One region of the Methylobacterium sp. 1973 genome, then DNA from elsewhere that is predicted to be linked to it. Evidence: predicted binding sites of a transcription regulator. Region 1 holds the regulator's gene; each other region holds the start of a gene.

What was found. Region 1 encodes PhoB, which activates phosphate uptake and scavenging genes when phosphate is short. Its sites were predicted from a motif close to TGTCATNNANCTGTCAT; they were not measured.
Region 2: the regulator PhoB is predicted to act here: its motif matches at 5,826-5,842, upstream of ABIC70_RS25220 (Orn/Lys/Arg family decarboxylase).
Region 3: the regulator PhoB is predicted to act here: its motif matches at 3,793-3,809, upstream of ppk2 (polyphosphate kinase 2).

Annotation. Positions count from the first base shown of each region.
Region 1 is NZ_JBEPLA010000014.1:63,506-73,676, reverse strand. Features, by position in the region: gene pstA (phosphate ABC transporter permease PstA) at 1-153, shown strand, start outside; gene pstB (phosphate ABC transporter ATP-binding protein PstB) at 174-989, shown strand; gene phoU (phosphate signaling complex protein PhoU) at 1,108-1,827, shown strand; gene phoB (phosphate regulon transcriptional regulator PhoB) at 2,016-2,711, shown strand; gene ABIC70_RS22985 (protein-disulfide reductase DsbD family protein) at 2,859-5,030, opposite strand; gene ABIC70_RS22980 (aminopeptidase P family protein) at 5,150-6,988, opposite strand; gene ABIC70_RS22975 (hypothetical protein) at 7,116-7,379, shown strand; gene ABIC70_RS22970 (ribosome modulation factor) at 7,380-7,568, opposite strand; gene ABIC70_RS22965 (50S ribosomal protein L11 methyltransferase) at 7,609-8,529, opposite strand; gene ABIC70_RS22960 (hypothetical protein) at 8,828-8,971, shown strand; gene ABIC70_RS22955 (hypothetical protein) at 9,128-9,325, shown strand; gene modA (molybdate ABC transporter substrate-binding protein) at 9,444-10,171, shown strand, end outside.
Region 2 is NZ_JBEPLA010000017.1:110,817-120,987, reverse strand. Features, by position in the region: gene metB (cystathionine gamma-synthase) at 1-1,131, shown strand, start outside; gene ABIC70_RS25235 (hypothetical protein) at 1,141-1,896, opposite strand; gene ABIC70_RS25230 (TonB-dependent receptor) at 2,050-4,179, opposite strand; gene ABIC70_RS25225 (hydroxyacid dehydrogenase) at 4,692-5,672, shown strand; gene ABIC70_RS25220 (Orn/Lys/Arg family decarboxylase) at 5,891-8,236, shown strand; gene ABIC70_RS25215 (GNAT family N-acetyltransferase) at 8,236-8,814, shown strand; gene ABIC70_RS25210 (YceI family protein) at 8,982-9,578, opposite strand; gene ABIC70_RS25205 (cytochrome b) at 9,575-10,171, opposite strand, start outside.
Region 3 is NZ_JBEPLA010000001.1:461,913-472,083, reverse strand. Features, by position in the region: gene ABIC70_RS02385 (amidohydrolase family protein) at 1-420, shown strand, start outside; gene ABIC70_RS02380 (MFS transporter) at 465-1,823, shown strand; gene ABIC70_RS02375 (cupin domain-containing protein) at 1,919-2,443, shown strand; gene ABIC70_RS02370 (hypothetical protein) at 2,559-3,419, opposite strand; gene ABIC70_RS02365 (hypothetical protein) at 3,479-3,754, opposite strand; gene ppk2 (polyphosphate kinase 2) at 3,909-4,826, shown strand; gene ABIC70_RS02355 (hypothetical protein) at 4,907-5,155, shown strand; gene ABIC70_RS02350 (hypothetical protein) at 5,679-5,906, shown strand; gene ABIC70_RS02345 (helix-turn-helix domain-containing protein) at 5,914-6,870, opposite strand; gene ABIC70_RS02340 (Ros/MucR family transcriptional regulator) at 6,992-7,435, shown strand; gene ABIC70_RS02335 (hypothetical protein) at 7,577-8,092, opposite strand; gene ABIC70_RS02330 (hypothetical protein) at 8,124-8,648, opposite strand; gene ABIC70_RS02325 (pirin family protein) at 8,817-9,755, opposite strand; gene ABIC70_RS02320 (aldo/keto reductase) at 9,954-10,171, opposite strand, start outside.

The sequences.
Region 1 (10,171 bases):
GCGAACCTGCCGGTGATGATCTACCAGTTCGCCCTCTCGCCCTATCCGAACTGGCAGGGCCTCGCCTGGGCCGGCGCGCTTCTGATCACCGCCACCATCCTGGTGCTGTCGATCATTGCCCGCCTTGTGATCAAGCCGCAGACCTCGCGCTGAGACCCTTCGAGGACACGACGATGAACGCCGCCTCCGCGATCCCCACGGTCGAGCTGAACCGCAACCGCGCCGACGAGGGCGGTCCCGTGCGGATCGCCGTGAAGCGCCTGAACTTCTACTACGGCAGCTTCCACGGGTTGAAGGACGTCAACCTCAACTTCCACGACCGGCAGGTCACGGCGCTGATCGGGCCCTCGGGCTGCGGCAAGTCCACCCTGCTGCGCTGCTTCAACCGGATCTACAGCCTCTATCCGGAGCAGCGGGCCGAGGGCGAGATCCTCCTGGACGGGGAGAACATCCTCAGCCCCTCCATCGACCTGAACGAGCTGCGCTCGCGCATCGGCATGGTGTTCCAGAAGCCGACGCCGTTCCCGATGTCGATCTATGACAACGTCGCCTTCGGCCTGCGCCTCTACGAGAAGCTGCCGAAATCCGAACTCGACGGCCGGATCGAGGCCTCCCTGCGCAAGGCCGCCCTCTGGGACGAGGTGAAGGACAAGCTCAAGCAGCAGGGCACGGGCCTGTCGGGCGGCCAGCAGCAGCGCCTGTGCATCGCCCGCACGGTGGCGCAGCGCCCGGAGGTGATCCTGTTCGACGAGCCGACCTCGGCCCTCGACCCGATCTCCACCGGCCGCATCGAGGAGCTGATCGAGCAGTTGCGCGACGAGTTCACCATCGTGATCGTCACCCACAACATGCAGCAGGCGGCGCGCATCTCGCAGTTCACCGCCTTCATGTATCTGGGCCAGCTGATCGAGTTCGGTCCGACCAACCGGATGTTCATGAACCCGACGGAACGCCGCACCCAGGACTACATCACCGGCCGGTTCGGCTAGTCTGCCTGAACGCTCCGGTCTCGGGGAAGGCCGTCCGGTCGCCGCATCCGCGGAGGGCCGGCGGGTCCCCGAGGGCCTCCCCGGAGCGCCGCCCCCGGGACCCATCGAAGGATTCGCCATGCCCGGCCATATCGTCACCTCCTACGACACCGACCTGGAGAACCTGCGTCGCTCGATCTCGGAGATGGGCGGCGTGGCCGAGAAGATGACCGCGGAGGCGACGGACGCCCTCGTGCGCCGGGACGATACGCTCGCCCAGGCGGTGATCGTCGCCGACAAGCGCCTCGACGCCCTGCAGCGGGACATCGAGGAGCGCGCCGTGCTGTTGATCGCCCGGCGTCAGCCCCTGGCGATCGATCTGCGTGAGACGATCTCGGCGATCCGCGTCTCCGGCGACCTCGAGCGGATCGGCGACCTCGCCAAGAACGTCGCCAAACGGGTGGTGGCGATCTCCGATCAGGCGCCGGCCCAGAAGATCGTTCTCGGCGTGCGCCACATGAGCGACCTCGCGGAGGGCCAGCTCAAGGACGTTCTCGACGCCTATGCGAGCCGCGACGTCCAGGCAGCCCACGATGTCTGGGAGCGGGACGGCGAGATCGACGCCCTGTACAATTCGCTGTTCCGCGAGCTCCTGACCTACATGATGGAGGATCCGCGCAACATCTCGTTCTGCACGCATCTTCTGTTCTGCGCCAAGAACGTCGAGCGGATCGGCGACCACACCACCAACATCGCCGAGACGATCCACTATCTCGCCACGGGCGAGGCCCTGGCGGGCGATCGGCCGAAGAACGATGCGTCGAACTACGCGACCGTGGACGGGGTGCCGGCTCCGTAAGCGGGCCGCCCCCGGTCCAGGCGTCGGCCTGCGCGCGCTCCTGTGGGGCGCCGCCGGAGAATCGGAGCGTGCGGGTTGAGGCTGAGCGGCGCCTCCTGCACCCTCCGCCTGCCCGCCGGCTCCAAGGAGAGTCGGCGCGCCTGCAGGCCGTATGGCGCCGCTTCGTGAACGGATCTTCGAACGTGAGCATGCAAGTCCTGATCGTCGAGGACGAGGAGGCGCTGACCACGCTGCTGCGCTACAATCTGGAAGCCGAGGGCTTTCTGGTGGATTCCGCGGCTCGCGGCGACGACGCGGAGCTGCTCCTGGCGGAGCGGATCCCCGATCTCGTCCTGCTCGACTGGATGCTGCCCGGCCTGTCGGGCATCGAGCTGTGCCGGCGGATCCGGGCGCGCCGGGAGACCGAGCGGCTGCCCGTGATCATGCTCACCGCCCGGGGCGAGGAGGGCGACCGGATCCGCGGCCTCGGGACGGGCGCCGACGACTACATCGTCAAGCCGTTCTCCGTCCCGGAACTGCTCGCCCGGATCCGCGCGCTGCTCCGCCGGGCCAAGCCCGCCCATGTCTCGGACCGGCTGGCGGCGGGCGACCTCGAACTCGACCGCACCGGCCATCGCGTCCGCCGCGGCGGCGAGGAGCTGCATCTCGGCCCCACAGAGTTCCGTCTGCTGGAATTCCTGATGCTGGCGCCGGGCCGGGTCTTCTCCCGCGAGCAGCTCCTCGACGGGGTCTGGGGACACGACGTCTACATCGACGAGCGCACGGTCGACGTCCATGTCGGGCGGCTGCGCAAGGCACTGAACGGCCCGCGTCAAGCCGACCCGATCCGTACGGTCCGCGGCTCGGGCTACGCCTTCGACGAGACGTTCTCGCTCGACGCTTGAGACGGGCGCGAAGCGTTCCGGGACAAAGCGTTTCGGGCCGGAGGCCGGTCGGCCGCGCCGCCCGCCCGCGTGCAGCGAAGGGAGCCGGGGACGTTCGAGGCCGGCGGATGCTGCGAGGCCCGGCGGGCCCCCGGGCCTCGCGCAGATTCAGCGGGTCAGCGCCGCGCTCCGGCCGGACGCGACCGGCACGGCGTCGAGCGCCGTCAGAACCGTCCCCTCGGTGAGGATCTGCGGAAGCACCTGAGGCGCTCCGGTTCCGGTATAGAGGAGGTAGAGCGGCACGCCGCTGCGCCCGTGCTTCTCCAGCAGACGGGTGATCTCGGGATTCTGGTTGGTCCAGTCGCCCTTCATGTAGGTCACGCCGCGCTCGGCCATCGCGGCCCGCACGGCCTTGGTGTTGAGGGAGGTCGCCTCGTTCACCGCGCAGGTGATGCACCACGCGGCGGTCATGTCCACGAAGACGGGGCGGTGCGCGTCCACCAGGGCGTCGAGACGCGCTTGAGTGAAGGGCTCGACCCCGTCGGCGGCGGCCTGCGCCGACGGCGCGGCGCGGTCCCGCGGAAGGGTCACGGCGAGGGCCGCCACGGCGACCAGCGCGAGGGCCGCAGCGACCCGCGCGACCCGGCCCGCCCCGGGCGCGGCGGCGCGGCCGTGTTCCCAGGCCCAGGCGGCGAAGCCCACGAGGACGAGGCCGATCAGCGCCGCCAGCAGCCCACGCGGATCGACCTGCTGGGCCAGAACCCAGATCAGCCAGGCCACGGTGGCGTAGACCGGGAAGGCCAGGACCTGTTTGAGGGTCTCCATCCAGGCGCCCGGCCGCGGCAGCGCCCGCAGGGCCGGCGGCCAGAGGGTCAGCACCAGGAAGGGCAGGGCGAGGCCGAGGCCGAGGCTCGCGAAGACGGCGAGCGCGACACCGGCACTCTGCGTCAGCGCGAAGCCCACCGCCGAGCCCATGAACGGCGCCGTGCAGGGGGTCGCCACCAGGGTCGCCAGCACGCCCGTGAAGAACGAGCCGCTCAGGCCGGCACGCCGGGTCAGGCCGTCTCCGAGGCCGGCGAGCCGGCCGCCGACATGGACCACCCCGGACAGGCTCAGGCCCATCGCGAACAGCAGATAGGCGAGGGCTGCGACCATGGCGGGCGATTGCAGCTGGAAGCCCCAGCCGATCGCGGCCCCGCCACCCTTCAGGGCGATCAGCAGGGATGCGAGGCCGAGGAAGCTCGCCAGCACGCCGGCCGTGTAGGCGAGGCCGTGCAGCCGCAGCCGCGCCGGGCCCTCGCCGGCATGCCGCACGAGGCTCAGCACCTTGATGGACAGCACCGGGAAGACGCAGGGCATCAGGTTGAGGATCAGGCCGCCCAGAAAGGCGAAGGCCGCGGCGGTTGCGAGGGTCAGCGCGTCGAACTCGGCGACGGCCGGCGGGGCTCCGGCCGGATTCGGCGCGCTCGACGCGGCCGCGACGGCAGGAAGCACCGGCTCGTCACCATACGCGAAGGCGAGGCGGCGGGTGCCGTCCGTGCCGACCTCGTCGATCGTCAGGACGCCGGGCAGGGCGGCGGGCAAAGGATCGGTCGGGCTGCTGCGCGCGATGGTCAGATGCAGACCGGTCTCGTCGACGGTCATCACCTGCGCGGCGGCGTTGTCGATCGCCGTCTCGGCATAGGGGAAATAGGCGGCGTTCCGGATGGATTCCGGTTTCAGGCCGGTCGCGGCGAAATCGAGCTGCAGCGTGTCGCCCTGGCTCGACAGGCGCAGGGGCCAGAGCGCCGGCGCGGGCAGGGCAGCCCGGGCGCGCGCGAAAAGCGCGGCGTTGGCCGGGTCCGGCTCGGCCTTGCCCACCGGCAGGGTGAGGGCGAGATCGGCCGAACCGGGGACGCACTCGGTCTCGCAGACGAGATAGGTCAGCTTCGCCTGGATCTGAACGGGATTGGCCGGGTCGAGGCTCGGCGGCGGCGTCACGGGCACGAGGAGCGTGACCTCACCCTCGTAGCCGTAATTCATGAGGGTCGCGATCGGGATGCGCTCCGGCGCCGGCCACCGGATCGCGCTGGCGTTGAAGCCGGCCGGCAGGGTCCAGGTCACCTCCGGAGGCAGTCCGGAATCGCCCGGGTTGCGCCAGTAGACGTGCCAGCCGGGCTTGATCTGCATCCGCACCGCCAGCGTGAACGGCTGTGCGCCGGCGACCGCGGCGGGCTCGGCCACGAGGCTCGCCCGCACGAGGTCGGCCGGCGTGCGGAAGCCCTGCGGGACCCCTTGGGCTGCGGCGGCCGAGAGGCTCGCGGCGAAGGCCAGGATCAGAATGGCGAGGCGGCGGATCATGCTGTCCCTTCGCGCGCAGGGCGGGCGCGGTTTCACGCGCGGTGTATCCGGGCCAGCGCGGGCGTTTCGATGGCGGTGGGTCTTACCACGGGCCGCGCCCGGGATCCCACGCCGATCGCTCAGTCCGCGAGCGGCACGGTCGCACGCTCCAGCCAGTCGCGCGTCCCGGCATCGACCCGGGGCGCCAGGGTCTCGCGCACCCGGGCGTGATAGGCATCGATCCAGGCGCGCTCCTCCGGTTCGAGCAGGTCCGGCTGGATCAGCCGCCGATCATAGGGGGCGAGCGTCAGGGTCTCGAAGCCCAACATCGGGCGCTCGCCGCCCGCGATCGTGCGGGGCTCGACCAGCACGAGGTTCTCGATCCGGATTCCGTAGGCGCCGCGGGCGTAATAGCCCGGCTCGTTCGACAGGATCATGCCGGGCTCCAGCGCCACCGTGCCGGTCTTGGCGATCCGCTGCGGTCCCTCGTGCACCGACAGGAAGGCGCCGACGCCGTGGCCGGTGCCGTGATCGAAGTCGAGCCCCGCCTGCCAGAGCGGCGCCCGGGCGAAGGCGTCGATCTGAGCGCCGGTCGTGCCGACAGGAAACACCGCCCGGGCAATCGCGACGTGGCCCTTCAGAACCCGAGTGTAACGGTCGCGCATCTCGGCGCTCGGCGTGCCCACCGCGACCGTGCGGGTGATGTCGGTGGTGCCGTCCGGATACTGCGCACCGGAATCGATCAGGAACAACTCGCCGGTCCGGACCGTCCGGTCGGTGGCGCGGCTCACCCGGTAATGGACGATCGCGCCGTTCGGCCCGGATCCCGAGATCGTCGGGAACGAGACCTCGCGCAGATCGCCGCCCGCCGCGCGGAAATCCTCAAGGGCCTCGACGGCGGCGATCTCGGTGAGGCCTCCGGCCGCGGCCGCACCGTCGAGCCAGGCAAGAAACCGCACGACACTCGCCCCGTCGCGGACATGGGCGGCGCGCGCACCGGCGATCTCGGCGGCGTTCTTGACCGCCTTCATGCCGGTGATCGGATCCTTGCCGACATCGGCGGTGCCGCCGGCAGCCTCGATCTTCTCCTTCAGGGCGACGGCGCCGGTCGCCGCGTCGAGGCGGACACGCACGCCGGCGAGGGATCCCAGCCCGTCGTCCAGTTCCGCCCGGGGCAAGATCTCGGCGATCGGGGCCAGCACCGCGCGCAGTGCCGGATCGACCTCGGGCGAGACCAGGAACAGCCGCGCCAACCCCTCGCGCGGCAGGATGGCGTAGCCGAGGGCCAGGGGCGTGTGACCGACATCGGAGCCGCGCAGGTTGAAGGCCCAGGCGAGATTGTGCGGATCCGAGATGACCAGGGCATCGCAGCCGCCCTCGGCGAGGGCCGCCCGGATCCGGGCGATTTTGTCGGTGCAGGCCTCGCCGCACAGGGCATCCGGATGGAGCACCACCGGCCCGGCGGGGGGCCTCGGGCGGCCCGCCCAGACGGCGTCGACGAGGTTCGGCACGGCCCGCACCGCGCCGCCGGCTCGGGTGGCGGCCCGCTCCAGGCGTGCGAGACCGTCGGGTGTATGCAGCCAGGGATCGTAGCCCAGAACCTGATCCCTCTTGAGGTTGACGCCGATCCAGGCTTCCGGCGTCGACTCGACCAGCGGCACCACCGTGAGGATGCCGGTATCGACCTGTTCGGGCGCCTGCAGGGTGTAGCGGCCGTCGACGACCAGCGCCGCGGATTCCATCAGGATCACGGCCGTCCCCGCAGAGCCGGTGAAGCCGGTGAGCCAAGCCAGCCGTTCGGCATCGGCCGGAACGTATTCGGACTGGTGCTCGTCCGCCCGGGGCACGACGAAACCGTCGATCCCGTGCTCGCGGAGGGCGGCCCGCAAGGCCTCGATCCGCTCGGCGCCCTTCCGGTGGCTCGGGTCGTCGAAGCTCTGGAAGCGCTGACGCGGCTGGGGCGGACGGGGCTCAGTCATGAGGCGAGCCTAGCGCCCGCCGCTCCCACGCCGCAACACCCCGTCCTCAGAGGAGGCGCCCGGGTGCGGTGCCTAAAAGATCGCTAACAATCTTATCACGCCGCCGGATTTGGCCTATTCCTCAGACATGCCACGCCGCGTCTACTACCGGATCAGCGACAGACCCGATGGCCGCTTCGACGCCATCGTGACGATCGAACCCGACACGGTGGTTCGCCGGGACGGATTCGATTCGCTCGCCGAACTCGAGGAATGGGTGGACGGTCTGCGCGTGCTGATGGCGGCGCTCGGCGCTCCCGTGTCGCGGGCAGACGGGGCGGAAACAGCAGCCGAAACCGCCCCCACGTCGGATGGTTCGACGCCGTCGGGCCGGCTTCGCACTGCGCGCTGATCAGCGCTTCGCGACCGGCAGGTCCGGCATGCGCTCGATGGGCGCGCCGTCATAGCCTTCGAACCACGCAACGCGTGCGGGCGAATTCGCCGGATAGGGGCAGGCGTCCTTGGGACGGCCCTGAGCCCGGGCGCGGGCGCCCTCGGCGATGGGGTCCGCGGGCGGATCATGGAGCGACGTCTGGCTCATGGCCAATCAACGCGCCGGCGCGCCGCCGGTTCGGGGCGCCTCAGCGCCGCGGGCGGCGGGCGGCGCCGCCGCGCATCAGGACCAGGGCGACCCAGCCCTCGATCATGCCGCGGCGGACGAGGGAGAAGCCCTGGAGGCGGTAGGCCGAGAGGACGCCGGGCACGTCGCGCGCGATCAGGCCGGACAGGACCAGAACGCCCCCGGAGGCGACCACGCGCGTCAGCGTCGGCGCGAGGAGCCGCAGGGGCCGGGCCAGGATGTTGGCGAAGACGAGATCGAAATGGCGCGGCCGGTCGGCGAGGCGGTGGCGCACCCCCGGCCCCTCGTAGAGCTTGAGATAGGGCCCGAGCCCGTTGGCCCGGGCGTTCTCGCGGGCCGTGCGCACGGCCTCCGCGTCGAGGTCGCCGGCCACAACGGGTTGCCGCAGGGCCTTGGCGGCCGCGAAGGCGAGGATCCCGGTTCCCGTACCGACATCGAGGACATGGGCCGGGCGCCGGCGCTTCAGCTCCGAGACCAGCGCGCGCAGACAGCCCAGAGTGGTCCCATGGTGGCCGGTACCGAAGGCGAGGGCCGCCTCGATCTCGATGGGCAGATCGTTGCCCCGCACGGCGTCGCGGTCATGCGAGCCGTGGACGAGAAAGCGTCCCGCCCGGACCGGCTTCAGCCCCTCGAGCGACGCGCGCACCCAATCCTGCTGCGCGATGGTGCGAAACTCGGCCGCATCCGCCGCATCGCCGATGACGGGCCGGATCAGGTCCCGGACGTAATCCTCGTCGGGCGCGTCGGCGAAATAGGCTTCGAGGCGCCACGTGCGGCCGTCCTCGTCCTCGAAGGCGGCGACGGCCGTGTCCATGGGATCGAACATCTCACCCAGGAGGTCGGTCATCGCCCGGGCCGACCGTTCATCGGTCAGCAGGCGCAGGACGTGAGACGGGCGGTGGGGCGGCAGGCCTTCGAGCATGATGCCGGGCTGTAACGCCGGGGCGCGCCGCAGCCCAGGGGCTGGCGCGAAAAAATACGGTCCCCGCCGGCGCAGGGAGGCCCGGGAGACGCGGCCGACGCGCGGCCGACGCGCGGTCCCGCCCTTTGTTGCCGGACAGACACAAGGGTCAATACTTGTGATCTCAGCGATCTAAATCAGTGTCCAGGGGCATCGCGCGTGCTTAAACAATCTCGGCTTCCCCAAGGCCAGACCCTCGACTCAGGCGCGCCGCACTTCGTGGAGCGGCGCGCCGGTTTTGACAGACGATCGTGCTGCCATGACATCGCCTCTCCTTATCAGCGTCGCCTTCGCGGTTGTGACCACGGCCGCGGCCACGCTGTGGGCGCTGCTGGTTGCGGACGGCATGAGCGGCGCGCCGGAGAGTCAGCCGGTGGAAGGCCGCGACATCCGGACCTGGTGAGCCCCGCCTTTCGATTCGTGTGCGCGACTGCCCAGGAATGCGGCACGATGGTCGCGCGTTAATCACATGATCCACCGGGGCCGTGGAACCAGCCGCTTCGGGCGGCGTTTTTGCCGGCTTTTTACGTGAATCACGATTGAGCAGGGTGCGTACAGCGTGACCAAGTCCCGGCGTTCCGGCCCCCGTGGGCCCGTGGTCGTCACCGGCACGGCCGTGCAGTCCCGACCGCGTGAGCGGATCTTCGGGGGGCCCGCACCGGACGGGCCCCTCCCGGGCCACCTCTTGGTTCTGCTGAGCCGCCTGCACCGCGCCGAGGCCGAGCCCAAGGATCGCCGCGACGCCAATCTGGGGTGATCCGACGAGGGCGTCCTTCCCGGCGTGGCCGCCGGCCTTGGCCGGCGGCCACGGCGTCCCTATGATCCCCGTCGTTCCCCGCCGGATATAGCGGGTCGCGACCGGGGAGACCCCATCCATGCGCCTGACCCGACGGATCCTGGCCACGCTGGCCCTCGCAACGCTGGCGCTCGCCCCCGCGGATCGGGCGGCGCGGGCGGAGGAGCCCGTCGTGGTGTTCGCGGCCGCCAGCCTCAAGAACGCCCTCGACGACGCTTCGGCCGCCTGGACCAGGGCGACGGGCAAGACCGCGCGGGTCTCCTATGCGGGCTCGAACGCCCTCGCCAAGCAGATCGAGGCGGGGGCGCCTGCGGACCTGTTCATCTCGGCCGACCTCGCCTGGATGGACTACGTGGACCGGGCCGGGCTCCTGAAGACCGGATCGCGGATCGATTTCCTGCGCAATGCCCTGGTGCTGATCGCGCCGGGTCCGAAGAACGGCGCCGCGGACCCGCAGATCGCCCTGGCGCCGGACCTCGGCACCACGCTGACGCGGATTCTCGGCGGCGGCCGGCTGGCCATGGCGACGATCGACGCCGTCCCGGCCGGCAAGTACGGGAAGGCGGCCCTGGAGAAGCTCGGCGCCTGGGACGCCGTGAAGGGGCAGGTGGCGCAGGCGGAGAACGTGCGCGCCGCCCTGCTGCTCGTCGCGCGGGGCGAGGCGCCCCTCGGCATCGTCTATGCCACCGACGCCGCCGCGGACCCGAGCGTCCACGTGCTGGCGACCTTCCCGGCCGACAGCCACCCGCCGATCATCTATCCGGCGGCCGTGACAAAGGTTTCGCGCAACCCGGATGCCGGAGCCCT
Region 2 (10,171 bases), on a different contig from region 1:
GCGGCGGCCAACGGCGTGGCCCAGGACGCGGCCTTCGGCGCGGTGATCGCGCCGATCCACCTGTCGACGACCTTCAAGTTCCCGGCCTTCGAGCAGGCCGGACCCTATGACTACTCGCGTCTCGGCAACCCCACGCGGGACGCCCTCGCCGACACGATCGCCAAGCTCGAGGGCGGCGCCCGCGCCGTCATGGTGGCGAGCGGCATGGCTGCCCTCGATCTCGCGCTGTCGAGCCTGCGGCCGGGCGATCTCCTGGTCGCACCGCACGATTGCTACGGCGGGACTCACCGGCTGTTGAGCTTCCGCGCCGCCCGCGGGCATTACCGCGTGGCCTTCGTCGACCAGACCGATCCGGACGCGCGGGCGGCGGCCCTGGCCGAAGGGCCGAAGGTCGTGCTGATCGAAACGCCCAGCAACCCACTGATGCGCGTGGTGGATATCCGACGCATCACCGCGGACGCGAAGGCGGCCGGCGCGCTGGCCGTGGTGGACAACACCTTCCTGTCGCCCGCCCTGCAGCAGCCGATCGCCCTCGGGGCGGATCTGGTCGTCCATTCCACCACCAAGTTCCTGAACGGCCATTCCGACGTCATCGGCGGGGTCGTGGTCGCCGCTGACAAGGCCGTTGGGGAGGAACTCGCCGCCTGGGCGAACACGATCGGGGTCACGGGCTCGCCCCTCGACGCTTATCTGACGCTCCGGGGCCTGCGCACCCTGTTCGTGCGGGTGGAGCAGCAGCAGCGCAACGCCGCCGTCCTGGCGGCCTTCCTGGAGGCGCATCCGGCGGTGGCCCGCGTGCATTACCCGGGTCTGCCCACCGATCCGGGACACGCCCTGGCGAAGATGCAGCAGGCGGGCTTCGGCGCCATGCTGAGCTTCGAGCTCGCCGGGGGCCGTGCGGCGGTGAAGACCTTCGTGGAGGCCCTGCGGGTGTTCACGCTGGCCGAATCCCTGGGCGGCGTCGAGAGCCTGATCGCCCATCCGCCGACCATGACGCATGCGGCCATGGACCCGGAGGCGCGCGCCATCGCGGGCATCACCGACGGGCTGCTGCGTCTCTCCGTCGGCCTGGAGGCGGAAGCCGACCTGCTGGCCGACCTGTCGCGGGCCTTCGAGGCCCTGGACGGCTGAGCCGGCCGGTCACTCCTCCTCGACCACGCTGAACCCGGACTCGTCCTCGACCACCCGGAAACGGGCGCGCTGCACGGTCCGGGAGCGCTCGGCCGCCTCGTCGCGGCACTTGTCGACATGGGCGGCGCGGTTGACCACCTGCAGGTTCGGCGCCCCCCAATAGCCGAGCAGCACCGGCCAGGGCGCGTCGCGGTGCTCCCGCCAGACCCGGTAGAGCGGCAAGGTGTGGTCGACCTCGGCCGTCTTCAGCAGGCGTTTGCCGGTGGTGGTGCAGCGATGCCGCTGGCGGAGCTTCAGCGCCCGGACCTGGGCATGCGGCGCGATCCAGAACTTCCAGGCCGCGACACAGGCCGCGTGCCAGCCGGCATTGGTGTTGGGGGCGCCGCGCGCCCAGAGATCCCGGTGCCAGCCGAACCGGTAGACCGGCTGACCGCAAATGCAGCAGACGCCCCGGCCGCGGGCGAAGACCGGATTGCGGTAGGGTGCCGGCGGCATGCGGAAGCTACCGGCCCGGCCCTCGGCCCCGAGCTGCCAGATCCAGCCCTCGGGCGTCCCGGAGCGGGCCGCCAGCGCCCGGGCCAGCCGGTCGGCGCGGAGGATGTGGTTGCGCCAGTAGCTCTCGACGGCGAGCCGCGGTGTCGGCGGGATCAGCGGGCGCGCCAAGGCGTGCTGGAGGACCGGTGCCGGGAAGATGGCCGGCAGGGCTTTCTCCAGTCGCGCCCGGGCCTGCTCGTTGCGGAGGGTGCGCCAGCTCGATGTGGTCATGGTGGACCGGTGGTAACCCGGCAGGCGCCGCGCCGCGACGGCGCCGCTGCAACAGCGGGCGGCTCCCGCACGCCCGACTCTCAGGGTTAAGAAAGTGTTTCCCGTGAAACATCGCGCGGCCCGTCAGAAGCAGCATGGCCGCTCCGGTCCGGCTCAGAGATCCACCGCCATCGACAGTAGGTAGGTGCGCGGCGCGCCCTGGAAGAAGGTGCCGAACGACGCGACCCCGGTCCAGTACCGCGCGTCGGTCACGTTGAGGATGCTGGCCCGGAAGGTCGTCGGCCGCTGGGCGACCAGGGTCGTGTAGCGCAGGCCGAGGTCGAGGCGGGCCCAGGCCGGCAGGGCCTGGGTGTTCGCGAGGTCGACGAACTGCCGCCCGGTGGAGATGACGGCGCCGTTGAGCGTCAGGCCGGGCAACCCGGGCAGGTCCCACTCGGCGCCCAGGCTCGCCTGGACCTCTGGCACGCCGATCGGCCGGTGCCCGCGATTGGCGGCGAGCGCCGTCCGGACGAGGCGTCCGTCCAGCAGGGTCACGCCGCCGACCACGCGCACCTGCGGCGTGATCTCGCCAAACAGGCTCAGTTCGAGGCCGCCGACGCGCTGCTCGCCGGTTGCCGCGAAGCGCCCCTGCGGGCCGAGTTCGCCCGCGGGCTTGGTGATCCGGAACGCGCCGAGCGTGGCGCCGAACCGGCCGAGATCGAGCTTCACGCCGGCCTCGACCTGCCGGGCCACGTAGGGCGCCAGGATCGTGCCGGAATTGGTCGCCACCGCCGGAGCCACGTCGCCGCGGCTCAGGCCCTCGATGTAGTTGCCGTAGAGCGAGACCGAGTCCCAGGGCCGCACCACGAGACCGACCATCGGGGTCGTGGCGCTCTTGTCGTACGACGAGGCCAGCGTGCCGACATTCGACAGGTAATTGTGCGCCTCCACGCGCTGGCGGCGCACACCCAGGGTCAGTAGGACGCGCTCGTCGAGGGCCGACAGCGTGTCGGCCACCGCGATCCCCGACAGGGTGCTGTCGGACAGGCGGGGCCGGCCGATGCCGTAGATCGGCGCGATGTACGGGACGAGGGCCGGCGCGTAGAGGTTCGACAGGTAGGCGCCCCGGCCGGGCGAGAACCGCCGTCCCGTCGCCTCGTCGTACACGGAGCCCTGAAGCGTGAGGGCGTGGCGGATGAATCCGGTCTCGAACTTGGCCCGGACGCCGCCGTCGTAGGTGAGCCGGTCGACGCCGAGGGCGTAGAATTGCGGCGTGCTGGTCGTGTCGCCGCGGCCGTTGAGGATCGTCGGCGCCGATTGGAAGTACCGCTCCACTCCGGTCTGCCCGCCGCCGACATCCGCGAACAGCGTGACCTGATCGGTCAGGTCGTACTCGGTGCGCAGCAGGCCGCCGCGATCGTCGACGTCCGAGTATTCCCAGGGCTGGGTCAGGTTCAGGCGACCGTCGGGCGCTCGCGGTACGGGCACGCCGGCCCGCAGGAGGAACGGGCGCAGCGGCGCGTTGAAGCGGTCCGTCTGCGCCAGCAGGTAGAGCCACGCGCGGAACCGGTCACCCTGGTAGTCGAGGGCCAGGGCCCCGACGCCGGTCGTCTCGGTCTGGCGGTCGAAGGGCGTGGCGCCGCCGTGCAGGCTGCCGACGACGCGGGCGCCCCATTCCCGTCCCGGCCCCCAGCGGCGGGCGACGTCGACCTGGCTGCCGCCCCAGGCGGTCGAGCCGTAATCCAGGGTGACGCGGGTCAGGTCCGCGCCGGCGCGCTTCGGGACGATATTGACCACGCCGCCGACCGCGCCGTTCGGCGACACCCCCGTGAGGGCGGCGGACGGCCCCTTTAGGACCTCGATGCGCTCCACGTAGTCGGTGAAGATGCGGAAGCTCGGGGCAATGCCGTAGAGCCCGTCGAAGGCGACCTCGCCGCTGGTGTTCTCGTTGGACGGGAAGCCCCGGATGGAGAAGGAGTCGAACGGCGCCCCCGTGGTCTGGGTGGCGCGCACCGACGGGTCGAGGACCAGGGTCTCGGACACCGTCCGCGCCTGCCGGTCCCGGATGAGCGTGTCGGTGTAGCTGGCGATGCTGAAGGGCGCCTTCTGGATCTCGGTATCGCCCAGCAGGCCGAGGCGACCGCCCCGCGCCACCTGACCGCCGGCATAGGCCGGGACCGGTCCGCGCGGCGCGGCCGCGCTCGCGACCGAGATTTCGTCGAGCTGGACCTCCCGGCCGGCCCCGGCCTCCTCCGCGCGGGCCGCGTGCAGCCCGGAACCGACGAAGCCCAGCAGGACAGCCATCGGGAGAACCGGCCGGGCCGCGCGCCGCCGGCGCCGGTTCCGCGCGGAAACCGACACCGAGAAATCTTGAGACCGCATTGTCGTGACGAAAGCTCCGAATCACGGAGCAAGGCAGCAAATATCTCTACGTGTGTCAAAAATACATTTGGATTAATTATAATTATATTCAGCGCACGCAGGGTCGATCTACGTGATCGATATTGAGTGCGTTCTATACTGAATTCCATTGCCGAACGACATCATTATCAGTGCCTCACTCATCATCGCACGGTCGAGCCGGCGATTTCGCGGAAGGCCGGGCCAGAGCTCGGCCGAGGCGCGCGGCCGGGATCGTCGGGCCGGGCGGGGCGTGCGGGGCCCGACACGACCGCGATCGGGTGTGGATCGCGCGCGTCCGATCGGGTTGCCGCGGCGGAGACCGGGGCGCCCGGTTGCCAGGGTTGCCCACCCCGCCTAGACGGGCCCGGCGCGAAACGTGCCTGTCACCCCTCCTCTAGTGCAGAGGTTTTCCCGTGATCACCGGTCCGTGCCTCATCGTCCAGCCGATCCACGCGGCGGGCCTCGACCGGCTGCGGGCGGCCGGATTGGAGCCGCGTCCGGCGAGCGGCACGGATCCCGAGACCCTGGCCCGCGAGGCCGCCCCGTGCGTCGCCGTCATCACCCGCAACACCGGCTTCCCGGCCCGCGCCATCGCGGCGGCCCCGGCCCTGCGGGTGATCGGCGTGCACGGCACCGGCACCGACCACGTCGCCACCGCCGAGGCGACCGAGGCCGGGATCGTGGTGGTCAACACGCCCGGCGCCAACGCCGTCTCGGTGGCCGAGCAGACGCTGGCGCTGATCTTCGCCCTGGCCAAGGCCCTGCCGGAGGCCGACCGCTCGGTCCGACGCGGCGACGACAGCTTCAAGTTCACCGCCCGCCTGATCGAGCTGGCCGGCCTGACGCTGGGCCTCGTCGGCTTCGGGGCGATCGGGCAGGCGACGGCCCGGCTCGGCACGGCCCTCGGCCTGCGGGTGCTGGCCTACGGCCCGAGCCGGCCGGACGCCGACTTCGCCAATGCCGGTGCCCTGCGGGCTCCTTCGGTGGACGCGCTCCTCGCGGAGGCCGACATCGTCTCCCTGCACGTGCCCCTGACCCCGGCCACCCGCGGCCTGATCGGCCGGGACCAGCTCGCCGGGATGAAGCGGGACGCCTTCCTGATCAACACCAGCCGCGGTGGTCTGATCGACGAGGCGGCCCTGGTGGAGGCGCTGGAATCCGGCACGATCGCGGGCGCCGGGCTCGATGTCTTCGCGCAGGAGCCTCTGCCGGCCGACCACCCCCTCGCCCGTCAGGCGCGGGCGATCCTGACGCCCCATGTCGGCGGTTCCACCGGGTCGGCCCTGATCCGCACCGCCGAAATCGCCGCCGGCCGCGTGGTCGACGTGCTGGCAGGCCGGCGGCCGAGCGGACTGGTCAATCCGGATGTCTGGGCGCGGCGGCGCGCCCTGTGATACCCTGAGACGGGTTGCTGCCGCGGGCCGCGCGACCGATCTCCGACCGGCACCTCAGGACGAGGGCGCGGATGGGAAGGCCGCGGTCCAACGGCTCCGACCGCGCCCGGATCACGCCCTTTCGTCCGCACCACGACCACCCGCCGCGCACGTTGTCATGCAATCGTCGCAGACGGGCCGGAAAGCCACGCGCTGCATCCGAGGCCAGAGAGGGCTCCATGGACTTCCACCGTCGCTTCACGGTCCTGATGTGCGCCCCCGCCTTCGATCCGGACGATCTCGAAGGCGCGCGCGTCAATCAGATCGTGGCAGCCGTGGAGCAGCGCGGCTTCGAGGTGGTGCGCGCCCGGCGGGTCGAGGACGCGGCCATCGCGGTGCAGACCGACGCCGCGGTGGGCTGCCTCGTGGTCGATTGGGGCAAGCGCGGCCTCGACGGCAAGGCCGCCGCCCTCATCGACATGATGCGCAAGCGCGGCCTGGAGATGCCGATCGTCATCATGGTCCGCCGCAAGCGGCTGGAGGACATCCCGGTCGAACTGCTCGATTTCATCGACGGCTACATCTTCCTGGCGGAGGAGACCCCGGAATTCATCGCCCGCGGCCTCGTCAGCCGGGTCACGCAATACGCCCAGACCCTCAAGACGCCGTTCTTCGGCGCGCTCGTCGACTACGCCGAGAAGGGCAACCAGCTCTGGACCTGCCCGGGCCACAACGGCGGTATCTTCTACAACCGGTCGCCGATCGGCCGGATCTTCGTGGAGCACCTGGGGGAAGCGATCTTCCGCGACGACCTCGACAACTCGGTCCTCGACCTCGGCGACCTGCTGACCCACGAGGGCCCGGCGCTGAAGGCCCAGAAGGAGGCCGCCAAGATCTTCGGGGCCGAGAAGACCTACTTCGTCCTCAACGGCACCTCGGCCTCCAACAAGATCGTCCTGTCCTCGCTGATCGCGGAGGACGACCTCGTCCTGTTCGACCGCAACAACCACAAGGCGGCGCATCACGGCGCCCTGTTCCTGGGCGGCGGCATCCCGATCTTTCTGGAAACGGACCGGAACGCCTACGGCCTGATCGGCCCCATGTATCATGAGGCCCTCGACGAGACCCGGATCCGGGAGAAGATCCGCCGGAACCCGCTGGTGACCGATCCCGAGGCGTGGCGCCGGGAGCGGCCGTTCCGCGTCGCGGTGATCGAGCAGTGCACCTACGACGGCACGATCTACGACGCCCAGGAGATCCTGGAGAAGATCGGCCACCTCTGCGACTACATCCTGTTCGACGAGGCCTGGGCGGGCTTCATGAAGTTCCACCCGCTCTACGCCCGCCGCTTCGCCATGGGGCTGACCGGCCTCGACGAGACCTCGCCCGGCATCGTCGCCACGCAATCGACCCACAAGCAGCTCGCGAGCTTCTCCCAGGCCTCGCAGATCCACACCCGCGACGGGCATATCCGCGGCCAGACCCGGCGGGTCGAGCACAAGCGGCTCAACGAGAGCTTCCTCGTCCACGCCTCCACGTCGCCCTTCTACCCGCTCTTCGCCTCCCTCGACGTCGGCGCCCAGATGATGAAGGGCCGCTCCGGCATGATCCTGTGGGACGACACGATCCGGCTCGGGATCGAGTGGCGCAAGAAGGTCCGGGCGATCCGGCGGGAATTCGAGGAGAACGAACGCGATCCCGCAAGGCGCTGGTTCTTCGACCCCTTCGTGCCGGACGTGACGGTGAATGCCGACGGCGCCGAGGTGCCTTGGGAAAGTGTGCCGACCGACGAGCTCGCCGCCACGCCGCGCCACTGGGAGCTGAAGCCGGGCGCCCGCTGGCACGGCTTCACCCACGTCGCGCCGGGCTACGCGATCACCGACCCGAACAAGCTCACCGTGCTCACCCCCGGCTTCGACCGGCACACGGGGGCCTACGCCCAGCACGGCGTGCCGGCGCCGATCGTGGCCCAGTACCTGCGTGAGAACCGGATCGTCGCCGAGAAGAACGACCTGAACTCGCTGCTCTTCCTGCTGACCCCGGGGGTCGAATCCTCCAAGGCCGGCACGCTGATCTCGGGCCTCGTCGCCTTCAAGCGGCTCCACGACGACAACGTCCCGCTGGAGGAGGCCATGCCGGAATTCGTCAACCGCCGGCCGAACCGCTACCGCGGCGTGCGCCTGCGCGACCTCTGCGCCGAATTCCACGCCTTCCACCGGGAGGCCGGCACCTCCACGCTCCAGCGGCGCCAGTTCGCCCCGGAGCACCTGCCCGAGATGGTGATGCCGCCCAAGAAGGCCGCCCAGCTGCTGACCCGCAACAAGGTCGATTACGTGCCGATCGCCGAGGCCGAGGGGCGGATCGCCACCACGCTGATGCTGGTCTATCCCCCGGGCATCGGCACGGTGCTGCCGGGCGAGCGCCTGGACGACCGGGCCAAGCCCATGCTCGACTATTTCAAGATGTTCGAGGCCTCCGCCAACCTGTTCCCGGGCTTCGAGGCCGAGATCCAGGGTGTCTACCGCGAGGTCGATCCGGACGGGCGGATCCGCTTCCACACCTACGTGGCACGCGAGGGGGCCTGATGGAGATCGAGGTCGAGACGCCCGGCCTGGTCCCGGCCCGCACCTGCCCCGACATCGTCATCCGCGCCTCCTCGGATGCGGATGTCGAGGCGATGGTGGCGATCTACGAGCACCACATCAGCAGGGGCGTGAGCGATGTCGGCGTCGCCGAGGAGGACCGTCTGCTTCCCGACGACCTGAAGCGGCGGCGCAAGACCATGCGCAAGAAGCGCCTGCCCCACCTCGTGGCCGACCGGGACGGCGCGGTGGCGGGCTACGCCTACGCGGTGCCGTTCCGGAAACGCCCGGCCTACCGCTACACGCTGAAGCACTCGATCTACGTGCATCCCGACCACCTGCATGCCGGGATCGGCCGCCGGCTGCTGCCGGCCCTGATCGAAGCCTGCGCGGCCGGCGGCTACCGCCAGATGATCGGCTACATCGACGCCGAGAACGCGGCGTCCCTGCGGCTCCACGAGGCCTGCGGGTTCGAGCGGGTCGGCTACCTGCGGGCGGTGGGCTTCAAGTACGGCCACTGGTCGGACAGCGTCATGGTCCAGCGGGCGCTGGGCACCGGGTCGGAGGACCGGCCGGGGTAGCGGGCCGGGACGGGGCGGCGTCCGACGCCCGGCCGCCGTCGTTGCGAGCGCAGCGAAGCAATCCAGGAGCGCCACACTTACGGAGGGCGCGCTACCCTGGGTCGCTTCGCTGCGCTCGCGATGACGGAGCGCGTGACACCCGCCGAAGGAGTCGACCGGGGCCGGGATCAGTGGCCGGAGGCCGGCTGCGCCGTTGCGACGATGTCGACCTCGACGCCGACATCGAGCGCCACCCATTGGCCCGAGGCCCAGGCCCCCTGGCCGACGCCGAACTCGGTGCGGACGAGGCCGACGCGCCCCACGGCATGCGCCGCGCCGCCGTCGAAGGTCAGGTGGAACGGCAGCGTCACCGGCCGGCTCGTGCCGCGGATCGTCAGCGTCCCCACCGCCGCGTAGTCGCCCTGCCCCTTGTCGACGAAGCGGGTCGCCTCGAAGCGCGCCTGGCTCGCCGCCTTGACGTCGAACCAGTCCTTCTGCGGCATGGCCTCGTCGCGCTGGACGTCCCCGGTTCGCGCGCTGGCGAGGTCGACCAGCACGAGCGCGTGCCCCGCCTCGGGCTTGGCGGGGTCGAAATCCACGCTGGCCGTGAACCGCTCGAACCGCCCGGTGAACGGGACGCCGACCTGCACGCCCGAGAACCGGATCGCGCTCCGGGCCGGATCCACCGCCCACTCGGCGGCGGCGGCCGGCAGGGCTTCGCCCAGGAACACGCACAAGAACGCGCCCTGCAGCGCCGCAAGCAGGCAGAGGTGACGCGCGTTCATCGGGTGGGCTCCACGATCGGGGCGGTCGACGGCCGGCGCCCCGGCAGCATGCGGCGCAGCACGTCGTCGCGCAGGAGGAAATGGTGGCGCAAGGCGGCCGCCACGTGGACGGCGAGGAGGGCCGCCGGGAACCACGCCCCCAGGGCATGGACTTGCTTGAGGAGGCCCTCGGCGGCGGCGGGGTCGGGGACGTGGGCCGCCAGCGGCAGGTGCGGCCAGGGGACGAGGCCGTAGAGCACCGTCGGGATGTTGAACGGCGACAGCGAGACCACGGCCCAGCCGGTCAGGGGCAGCCCGACGAGGAGCAGATAGAGCAGGTGATGCGCCGCCGCGGCCGCCCGCCGCTCCCGCGCCGGCATCCCGGCCGGGTGCGGTGGCGGCCGGTGGGTCAGGCGCCAGAGGAGGCGCAGGACCGTCAGCGCCAGCACCGTGACGCCGACCGACTTGTGCCACTGGTAGAGCTGGAACTGGCGCAGCGGCGCCAGGGCCGCGTGCGTCATGGTCAGCCCGAGGCCGATCAGGACGAGCACGGAGAGCGCGCTCGCCCAGTGCAGCAGGATCGCCACGGCGGAGTACCGCCGCGCGGAAACCCC
Region 3 (10,171 bases), on a different contig from region 1:
GTCCAGGCCGAGGCGCGGCGCCTCGCGCATCTGCTGCCGCCGCTGATCGAAGCGGGCGTCCCGGTGGTGGTCGATCATTTCGGCCGGATCGACCCCGCCCTCGGCATCGCCGATCCGGGCTTCGCCGACCTCCTCGGCTTCGGCCGCGGCGGCCGCGTCTGGGTCAAGCTCTCGGGCGCCTACCGCATCGGCAGCGGCGCGGCCGGCCGGCAGACGGCGCTGCAGGCGGCCGAGCGCCTGCGCGGTGCCTTCGGTGCGCGGCGCCTGCTCTGGGGCAGCGACTGGCCGCACACGCAGTTCGAGACCCAGGCCAGCCCCGCCGAGGCGCGGCGCGACCTCGACGCCTGGGTACCCGACCCGGCCGAGCGCCGGATCATCCTGGGCGAGACGCCCGCCGCCCTTTTCCGCTTCGACCACTGAGCCGCCCGGCGCGCGCCAGCCCGGATTTCAACGAGGACAGGACCATGGCAACACCGACCATGCCTCACGGGGCGGACGCGGCCGCCTTCGAGAGCCGAACGATGCGGAAGGTCGGCCTGCGCCTGATCCCCTTCCTCGTGCTCTGCTACTTCATCGCCTACGTCGACCGGGTGAATGTCGGATTCGCGGCGCTGACCATGAACCGCGACCTCGGCCTTTCCGCCGCGGCCTTCGGCCTGGGCGGCGGCCTGTTCTTCGTGGCCTACGTGCTGTTCGAGGTGCCGAGCAACCTCGCCATGGAGCGGGTCGGCGCCCGGATCTGGATCGCGCGGATCATGATCACCTGGGGGCTCGTCGGCATCGGTTCGGCCTTCGTCACCGGTCCGGCGAGCTTCGCCACCGCCCGCTTCCTGCTCGGCGCGGCCGAGGCCGGCTTCTTCCCCGGCGTGATCCTGTACCTGACCTACTGGTTCCCCAAGGCCTACCGGGCGCGGATCGTGGCGATGTTCATGGTCGCGATCCCGCTCTCCAGCTTCTTCGGCTCGCCGCTCTCGGCGGCGCTGCTCACCCTCGACGGGGCCGCGTCCCTGCGCGGCTGGCAGTGGCTGCTGATCATGGAGGCGATCCCGGCCGTTCTCCTCGGCATCGCCGCCCTGGCGCTGCTGCCGAGCCGGCCGGCCGAGGCGGCCTTCCTGAGCCCGGTGGAGCGCCGATGGCTGGCGGACCGGCTGGAGACCGAGCGCCGCGCCGCGGAGGCGGGTTCATCCCACCACGCCCACGGCCTCGCGGCGGTGTGGGCGGTGCTCGCCAGCCGTCAGGTCTGGCTCCTCGCCGTTATCTACGCGGGCAGCTCGGCCACCAGCAACACGCTGTCGCTGTGGATGCCGCAGATCCTCAAGGGGTTCGGCCTCAGCAACCTGGAGACCGGCCTGCTGAACATGATCCCCTTCGGCATCGCCTCGGTGTTCATGATCGTCTGGGGCCTGCGGGCGGACCGCAGCGGCGAGCGCATCTGGAGCACGGCCCTGCCGCTGGCACTGACCTCGCTGAGCTTCGCCCTGACCCTGCTGACGGGCTCCCTCTGGATCACCCTGGTCCTGCTCTCGCTGGTCCTGCTCGGCAATTACGCGATCAAGGGCCCGTTCTTCGCCCTGGCGACCGAGACGCTGCCGCCAGCCCAGACGGCGGCCGGCATCGCGGCGATCAACACGCTGGCGCATCTGGGGACCGGAGCGATCACCTCGCTGATCGGGGTGCTGCGCGAGCAGACCGGCAGCTTCCCCGTCGCCCTGCTGCCGCTCTGCGCCCTCACGGGCATCGGCTGTGCCCTGGTCTTCTGGATCGGCCGGCACCCGTCGCGGCCGCCGGCCGTCGGCCCGGCCCCGTCGGTGGCGGGGGGCTGAGGCTGCGGGGAACCGTCCGGCCGCCCGTCGATCCCGCGACCGGCCTCCTCGGCGATCCCGCGCCGCCATGCCATGATGGCGCGGGAGGATTCGACATGCACGACAGCGGCGACGATCACACGCACCCGCATGCGCACGACGAGGCCCACGAGCCGGGTGCCCCGGAGCGGTGGAAGCACGACGGCGTGCGGGTCATCCCGGGCGACCGGCTCGATGCCAACACCGCGCAGACGCCCGGCATGTTCCGGCAGGCGGCCGTCAACGCCGCCCGGGTCGGCGCCCAGAAGATCTGGGCCGGCACGGTGGCGATCCAGCCCGACGCCAAGACCGGCGTGCACCATCACGGCGAGCTGGAGAGCGTGATCTACGTGGTCTCCGGCCGCGCCCGGATGCGCTGGGGCGACAAGCTCGAATACGTGGCCGAGGCCGGCCCCGGCGACTTCATCTTCGTGCCGCCCTTCGTGCCGCACCAGGAGATCAACGCCTCGACCGACGAGCCCCTGCATTGCGTGCTGGTGCGCTCCGACAACGAGGCGGTGGTCGTCAACCTGCCCGATGTCGAGGCCGCCGAGACGCCCGAGACCGTCTACTGGGTCGATCCGATCCACAGGCATCCGTGAGCGACCGGCGCCCGCGGCGATAGGCCGGACGCCGCGCCCCGGCGGCCGCGTCGAGTGCGACCGCGGCCTCGCCCGGCCGGCCCACCGCGTCTTCCCGCCGGACGCCCCGCCGGCCTCAGACGGGCCCCGATCCGGGATGCGGGCCCATGCGGCGGCGGTCGTGTTCGATGGCGAAGACATGGGCGTAGAGGTTGGCGACCCAGCCCCGGCCCTCGACCGTGAGGTCGAGGAAGCGGATCGCATCCCCGATCACGGGCTCGATCTTGCCCCAGAAGAAGGACGGATAGCGCTCGGCAAGGTCGGCCGGGCTGTCGTAGCCGAGTTCCGCGTTGACGCCGATCTCGGCGAATTCGTGAAACAGCGCATTCAACTTGCGCGGATAAAGCGGGTCGCCGAGCTGCCCGATCAGGTCGGCCGCCCGCAACAGGCCCGCCTCGGTCCCGGTCTCGCGATGCGCGTCGTCTTCCGGCACCGGGAAGCGGGTCAGCTCGATCGCCCGGATGACCCGGCCCGCATCGACGAGATCGTGCGTGCCGAAGCGCTCCTGGACAGCGAGTTTCGAGCGCTCGACGTGATACGGCGCCAGCGCCGCATCGGAGGCCCCGCGGGGCAGGCACACGGTCCCGCCCCGCGCGTCGATGACGAAGGCCTGGGCCCGGTCGCCCGCGCAGACGCCGCGCACGTAACCGATGTCGTGGTAGAGGGCGGCCAGGATCATGTGCAGCCAGTCCTCCGGTGTGACACCCTCGTGCAGGAAGCGGCCGCGCAGGATGTCCTGGGCGACCAGGGTGACGAGGGCCGTATGATCGCCGTCATGGTAGAGGGCATCGCTCCCGACGATCCGCTCGATCGTCAGGCGCGCCGAGGCCTCGATGATCTCGGCATAGCGCGGCTCCCGGCTGCCGAAGGTCCGCTGGTAGGTGACGGCGAGATGCTCGCCGAGGGCATCGGCGAGCATCTTGGTCGCGTCGAACATGGTCGGGCCTCGCCGTCAGCTGCGGCCGGCGGCGACGCGCCGGGCCGGGTCGGTGCAGATCACGTGGACCGCTCCCCGCGTTGCACCAGCCGTTCTTCGAGATAGGCCGCCGCATCCGCGTAGAGTTCGTAGCGGCGGAGCAGGACCGCGCGCTTCTCGGCCGGCGTCGCCGCATCGAGCTTGCCATGAGCCTTGTCGGCGCGGGCGCGCATCTTCCTGGCGAGCTTCTCGAACGCCGCGTCGATCCGGGCGCCGACCTTCTCGCCTTCGGCCCGCGCCGGATCCAGATCGTCCGGCGCCCGCCCCGGCGGGGGCTTCGTCGCTTCTCCAGCCATGACGCGTCTCCGGTCGCGGTGCTCCGTGGCCGAAGCGTATGACGGAACGATCACGGGTGCGATACCGGATCGTCCGCCCGCGGGCCGATCGCTTCTCAGGCCTGTCACGGAAGGCTGCTCTAGCTCGGCCGTCCGACACGCAGGGGGACCCGCGATGAGGCTCGACGACAGTGCTGCCCTGGATGCCGCCCTGGAGGCGATCCGGCGCGACCTTGCCGACAGCTACGATGAGGAGGTGGAACTCGGGCTCGAGGAGGAGCGCCTCGATCGGCTCGCCGCCGACGGCGCACAGCCCGAGCGCCTGGACCGCAAGGTCTATTTCCGCGAACTGCTGCGCCTGCAGCACGAACTGGTCCGCCTCCAGGACTGGGTGCAGGATCGGAAGCTGCGTGTCGTCGTCCTCTTCGAGGGCCGCGATTCGGCCGGGAAGGGCGGCGTGATCAAGCGGATCACCCAGCGCCTCAACCCCCGCGTCTGCCGCGTGGCCGCCCTGCCGGCCCCGAGCGAGCGCGAGCGGACGCAATGGTACTTCCAGCGCTACGTCTCTCACCTGCCGGCCGGCGGGGAGATCGTGCTGTTCGACCGGTCCTGGTACAACCGCGCCGGGGTCGAGCGGGTGATGGGCTTCTGCACCGAGGCGGAGGTCGAGGAGTTCTTCCGCTCGGTGCCCGAGTTCGAGCGGATGCTGGTGCGCTCCGGCATCGTCCTCCTCAAATACTGGTTCTCGATCACCGACGCGGAACAGGAATTCCGCTTCCAGATGCGGATCCGCGATCCGCTCAAGCAGTGGAAGCTGTCGCCGATGGACGTCGAGTCGCGTCGGCGCTGGGAGGATTACACGCGGGCGAAGGAGGACATGCTGGCGCGCACCCACATCCCCGAGGCGCCCTGGCGGGTGGTCGAGGCGGTGGACAAGCGCCGGGCCCGCCTGAACTGCATCAGCCATCTGCTCGGCCAGATCCCGTACGGCAGCGTGGAGCACCCGCCGGTCCACCTGCCGGCCCGCCTGCGGCATGCGGATTACGTGCGCGGTCCGGTCCCCGCCGAGATGTACGTGCCGGACGCGTACTGAACGGGGCGCCGCGGCCCGGGGCGGGAGTCGTGATCCTGTCGTGCAGACGCCGCTATAGCGCCGCCATGGCGAAGCGCCCGATGACCCTCGACCTGTTCACGACCCTCGACATCGTCGATGACGACGTCTCGGCCGTCGTGGACGCGTATCTGGCCGATCCCACGCCCGGCTCTGTGGCGTTCGGGGACGGCTTCCGCATCGACCCTGCGGTGGCGGTGGCCTCGCATCCCTTCGCCCGGACGCTGATCGATCAGCCCTGGGCCGATACCGGACTGCGCCGGGCGGCGATCCGCGCCGCCATCCTGCTGGCGGAGCCCGAACGGGTCTGATCGAACCGGGCCGTTCGGCCCGTGACTGCCGCGCTCGGGATGGCGGGGCCCGTCGCACCGCCGGCGCGGTCGCGTCGCGGCGGCGCCCGGTCGGCCCGCTTGCGCGCGATCTGCGCGCGATCTGCGCCCGGGTCGGACCTCCTCCTAAAGCGGTATGCGCGCGGCCTTCCATCGGCGCGGCGACCCGGATCTATCCTGGGGCGATCACGGGGCGGATGGACGGCCCGCCGCCACGGTGAACGATTGGTTTACCCAATCGGCAAACTTGCACCGACCGCCCCGATCCGGATGCGATCGGCCGGCGTTCTACGGGCAGTTCCACCGGAGACGTGCTGCCATGCTGATCTTGAATCCGCTGACCGGACAAACCGTCGAGGTGCGTGTTCCCCGGCCGAAGCCGAAAGCCGCCTGAACGCGCGTCGCGTTCCGCTCGGCGGGCGGCCCGGGAGGCCTCCCGCGCTCCGCTCGCTTCCCCTGCACGTCCGCGGCATCGGCGGCGTGCCCCTCCAGACCCGCCTACGCCATGATGCCGACCGACCTCGACAGACCCGCCGAACTGACTCTCTGGCCGGGCTACGCGCCCGCCCGGGTCGCCGACTCGCGCAGCTTCCCGACGCTGCGGGCCGCCCTGGCCGCCGCGGTCGCGGCGATCGACGCCGAGGATGCCAGCCCGTGGATCATCACGGAGGACGGCGACATCCTCGCGCCGGGATGGATCCGGGCGAACTCCGCGGGGGCCCGTCCCCAATAGCCGGCCGTCAGCCCGCGATCCCGGGCGCCCTCCGGTAATCGCTCGGTGAGAGTCCGTAGCTCTCCTTGAAGCGTCGGCTGAAGTGGCTCTGGGTACTGAAGCCGCAGCTATAGGCCAGCTCGCCCACGGACAGGTGGCTGAAGCCGGGATCCGTGAGCCGCTGTGCGGCGCTCTCCAGACGCCGCCGCCAGATCCAGTCTGCGATGTTGCGGTCCTGCTCGCGGAACAGCGTCTGCAGGTGGCGCAGCGACACGCCGACCGCCGCCGCGAGCTGGGCGGGGTCGAGATTCACGTCGCCCAGATTGGCCTCGATATGGGCCAAGGCGCGTTGAAAGATGAGGATCCCCTGGATGTTCCTCGGGGGCTCGTGGGCGAGGCGCTCCGCGATGCTGGCGACCACCAGATCGACGCCGATCGAGGCCATGCGGTTCGCCATGTCCGGGGTCATCTGACCGGCGGTGCGGGCGAGTTCCTGGAAGAAGGTCGTGACCATCGACGTGCCGACCTGGTCGGCCCCGATCGTCAGGGCCGTGAAGCGGCGCGTCGAGCCGAGCGCCCGTTCCAGGCACGCGCGCGGCATCTCGATGAACAGCGTCTGCGTGTCGCCATCCGAACCCATGACGGCTGGCCGCCGATCCATCACGACGATGTCGCCGGGATTTTGGATCGCCGTGCGATCGTCCTGCGCGCTGAACACGCGGCCCTTCAGGGTGATCGCGACGTTCAGCGTCTCGTATTTGCCGTGCCGCCGGATCGTGTCCGGGGTCGCGACGGTCGTGACGGCACTCTGCGTCACCCGGGTGATGAGCAGAGGTCCGACCTCGGCGGCCTCCAGGGAGCCGGCGAATCCGTGAGCGGCGGTGGGCGTAAGTTCGACAGGCACAATGCGATCGAAGATCGTCTCACGCCAGAAGCGGAAACTGTCTTCTGGCGCGTAATCCGCCGTCGAGAACAAAGTCCTCATTGCAACTTCTTGTATTCGGGCGCCCGCGTGCGCGCTCAGGAAAACGGTAGCACGCTTCCAGGCAAGCGCAATGGGACGGACCAACCTATGAAGGTTTTCATCCCATTCAGGAGGCCGCCCCGTGTCCCCATCGACTCCGATGAGCCCCCAATCCAATATCGAGCTGGTTGCTGGGCTCGTCGTTGCCTACGTGTCGAATAACCGGGTCCCCGTGAGCGAACTGCCGGCCCTGATCGCGCAGTGCCACAGCGCGATCAGCGCGCTGGCGTATCCCGGGGGCGGGCCGGTGACGGCGGCCCCGGATCTGCAGGTGCGGCTCGACAAGCCGAGCGCGGCACAGGTCCGCGGCTCGGTCCGGCCCGACGGCATCATGAGCTTCATCGACGGGCGCGTCTACAAGACCCTCAAGCGCCATCTGACGGCGCATGGGCTGGACCCGCAGAGCTATCGCGCCCGCTTCGGCCTGCCGGGCGACTATCCGATGGTCGCGCGGGAATATGCCGAACGCCGGGCCGCGCTGGCGCGTGCGATCGCCCAGGGCGTGCCCCGCGACCGGGCCGCCTGAGCAGACGGATCCCGACGGGCTGAGGCCGACCCACCTCGGATTCCGACGAGGAGGTTCTCCTGACCGGGCAACGGGCCGTCTTCCCGGGGCCGATGACCCACCGGGAGACCGGCGTTTCCGAAAGGCCCGGCGTCCCGCGCTTCAGGCGGCCGCATGCCGGCCGTCCGGCAGCAGATCCCGGCTGGCCTGTTCGATACGCTTGAGCCAGTCCTCGGCCGACTCCGCCCGCACGATCGCGGCCTCGGCGCGCTCGTCGGCGTCCCGGACCCGCCCGTCGGCCAGCGCCTCGACCTCGCGGACGCGCAGTGCCGCCTGGGTCTGCACCTCCTGCAGATGCGCCCGCAGCGCCTCGATTTCCTGCCGGGCCGCCTGCAGCTCCGCAGACAGGGTCTCGCAGGTGGCGGATCGCTGGCGCAGGCGCTGATCCTGCTCCTGGGCCGCGATGCTCGCGGCCGACAGCGTGTCCAGAACCTGGCTCCAGTCCGCATCCGGCCGCGACGGTGGCTCGGACGGTGGCTCGGACGGCGTCTCGGGACCCGCTCCGGAGGCCGCCACCGGGAGCGGCCCGGCGACCGCCGGATTGCCGTCGGCGGTCGACGGGGCCGGCTCCGCGCGCGCGATGCGTGCGTCGAGCTCTGCCCAGAAGGCCGCGTTCATCGCCGCCGCGATCCGGCCGGGCCCGCGCGGGTCACGAGGCCGCCCGGGTGGCGGAGGCCCGGGTCCGGGCGTCCTGTGGGCCCGCCTGCGTCACGAACTCCGCGTCGATCGTCTCGGCGATGCGTTGGAGCATGAGTTCCGCCGCTGCAGCCCGCTCTTCGGCGGCCGCGGCCCGGTCCTCGGCGGCCTGGATCAGTTTGATCGCCTGCGCATGGACCTCGTGGGTCTCCCGCTCGGCCGCCTGCACCTGGGCGCGGGCCGCATCCATGTCGGCCCGCACCTGCCGCAGGAGATCCTGGACGTGCGTCTCCTGCTCCTGCGCCCGGTCTTCGACGTCCCGGATGTACCGGGCCGCGCCCTGCACCCGCTCCAGCAGGTCCGGCCACCGCTCTACCGGCGACGGGTTCGGGTTCCGGCCCTGCGCGGTGGCGCGCTCGTCCGCGGCGAGAAGGACCAGGTTGCCGGTCCGGATCCGGGTCGTCGGCTCGCGGATGTCGCACGCGGCGGCTTCGATCGGGGTCAGCGTCTCGGCCTTGGGGTGCTTCGTCTGTTCCATCACGCGTCCTGCCGGCAGGGTGCAGCGCAAGCCTCCGATGAGGCATCGGTGTCCGTCCCACACCGATGGAAAATGGTTAACAACTCCTTAACACTCGCGCTAGGGTTGCGTTCGAGCGGCCATGATCGCCTGTCGCTGCACGCCGGACCGCCGGATCGGGCTGTCGGCTCAGGGGTAGCGGACGGGCTGCGGATCCTCCGGCAGGGGGATGAATTCGGCGTCGTTCGGCACCGTGTCGAACCGGCCCTGGCGCCAATCCTCCTTGGCCTGCGCGATCCGCTCGGGGCGGGAGGAGACGAAGTTCCACCACAAGTGGCGTGGACCATCCATCGGCTCGCCGCCCAGCACCATGAACCGGGCTCCCTCCAGGGCGCGCACGCTGATGCGGTCGCCGGGCCGGAACACCAGCAGCTGGCCGGGCCCGAAGCCGTCGCCGGCGATCTCGATGGCGCCCGCCACCGTGTAGATCGCCCGCTCGTCGTAGGTCGGATCGAGGGGCAGGACGGCCCCGGCCTCGAGCGCCACGTCGGCGTAGACCATCGGGCTCGAGGTGCGCACCGGCGAGCGTGCGCCGAAGGCCTCGCCCGCGATCAGCCGGACGGTCTTGCCTTCGCCGGTGAGGACCGGCAGCGCGGCGGCGTCGTAATGCTCGAAGGCGGGGGCGTTCTCCTCGTCCCGGTCGGTGAGGGCGACCCAGCTCTGGATGCCGAACAGCCGGGAGCCAGTCTGCCGCAGCGTCGGGGCCGTGCGCTCCGAATGGGTGATTCCGCGGCCTGCGGTCATCCAGTTCAGCTCGCCCGGCCGGATCGGCAACTCCGTGCCGAGGCTGTCGCGGTGCATGATCTCGCCGTCGAACAGGTAGGTGACGGTGGAGAGGCCGATATGCGGATGCGGCCGCACGTCCATGCCCTGCCCGAGCAGGAACTCGGAGGGGCCCATCTGATCGAAGAAGATGAAGGGGCCGACCATCCGGCACTCGGTGGAGGGCAGCGCCCGCCGCACCGCGAAGGAGCCGAGATCGCGCGAGCGGGGCACGATCAGGGTCCGGATCGCGTCGCAGCTGAAATGGTCGCCCGGGATCGGATCCTCGGCACTGTGCCAGCTCATCGCCTTGCTCCTTCGCGCGGGGGAGGGAGGAGCGCCATCGGCTGCTGCGCGGCGCCCCGGATGGCGGAGCCGACATCGTTCGGGATCGGCCCGCCATCCGCAGGCATCCTGGACCGGGACCGCACGAGTTGAAACAGAAACGATCGAAACGCATCGTTTCCGATTTCCGCCCTCAGGGTCCCGGCCGCGCGCCGCGGGCTACCAGACCGTCGGCTTCGGGTTGCGCTCGTCAAAGCCCTTCTGGTGCCAGTACGGATAGATCGGCGTCTCGTGGCTCGCCGCGTCGAGGCGGGCGACCTGCTCGGCGGTCAGGGTCCAGCCGAGGGCGCCGAGATTCTGCTTCAGCTGTTCCTCGGTGCGGGCGCCGACCACGATGTTGCACACGGTCGGCCGGGTCAGCAGCCAGTTGAGCGCCA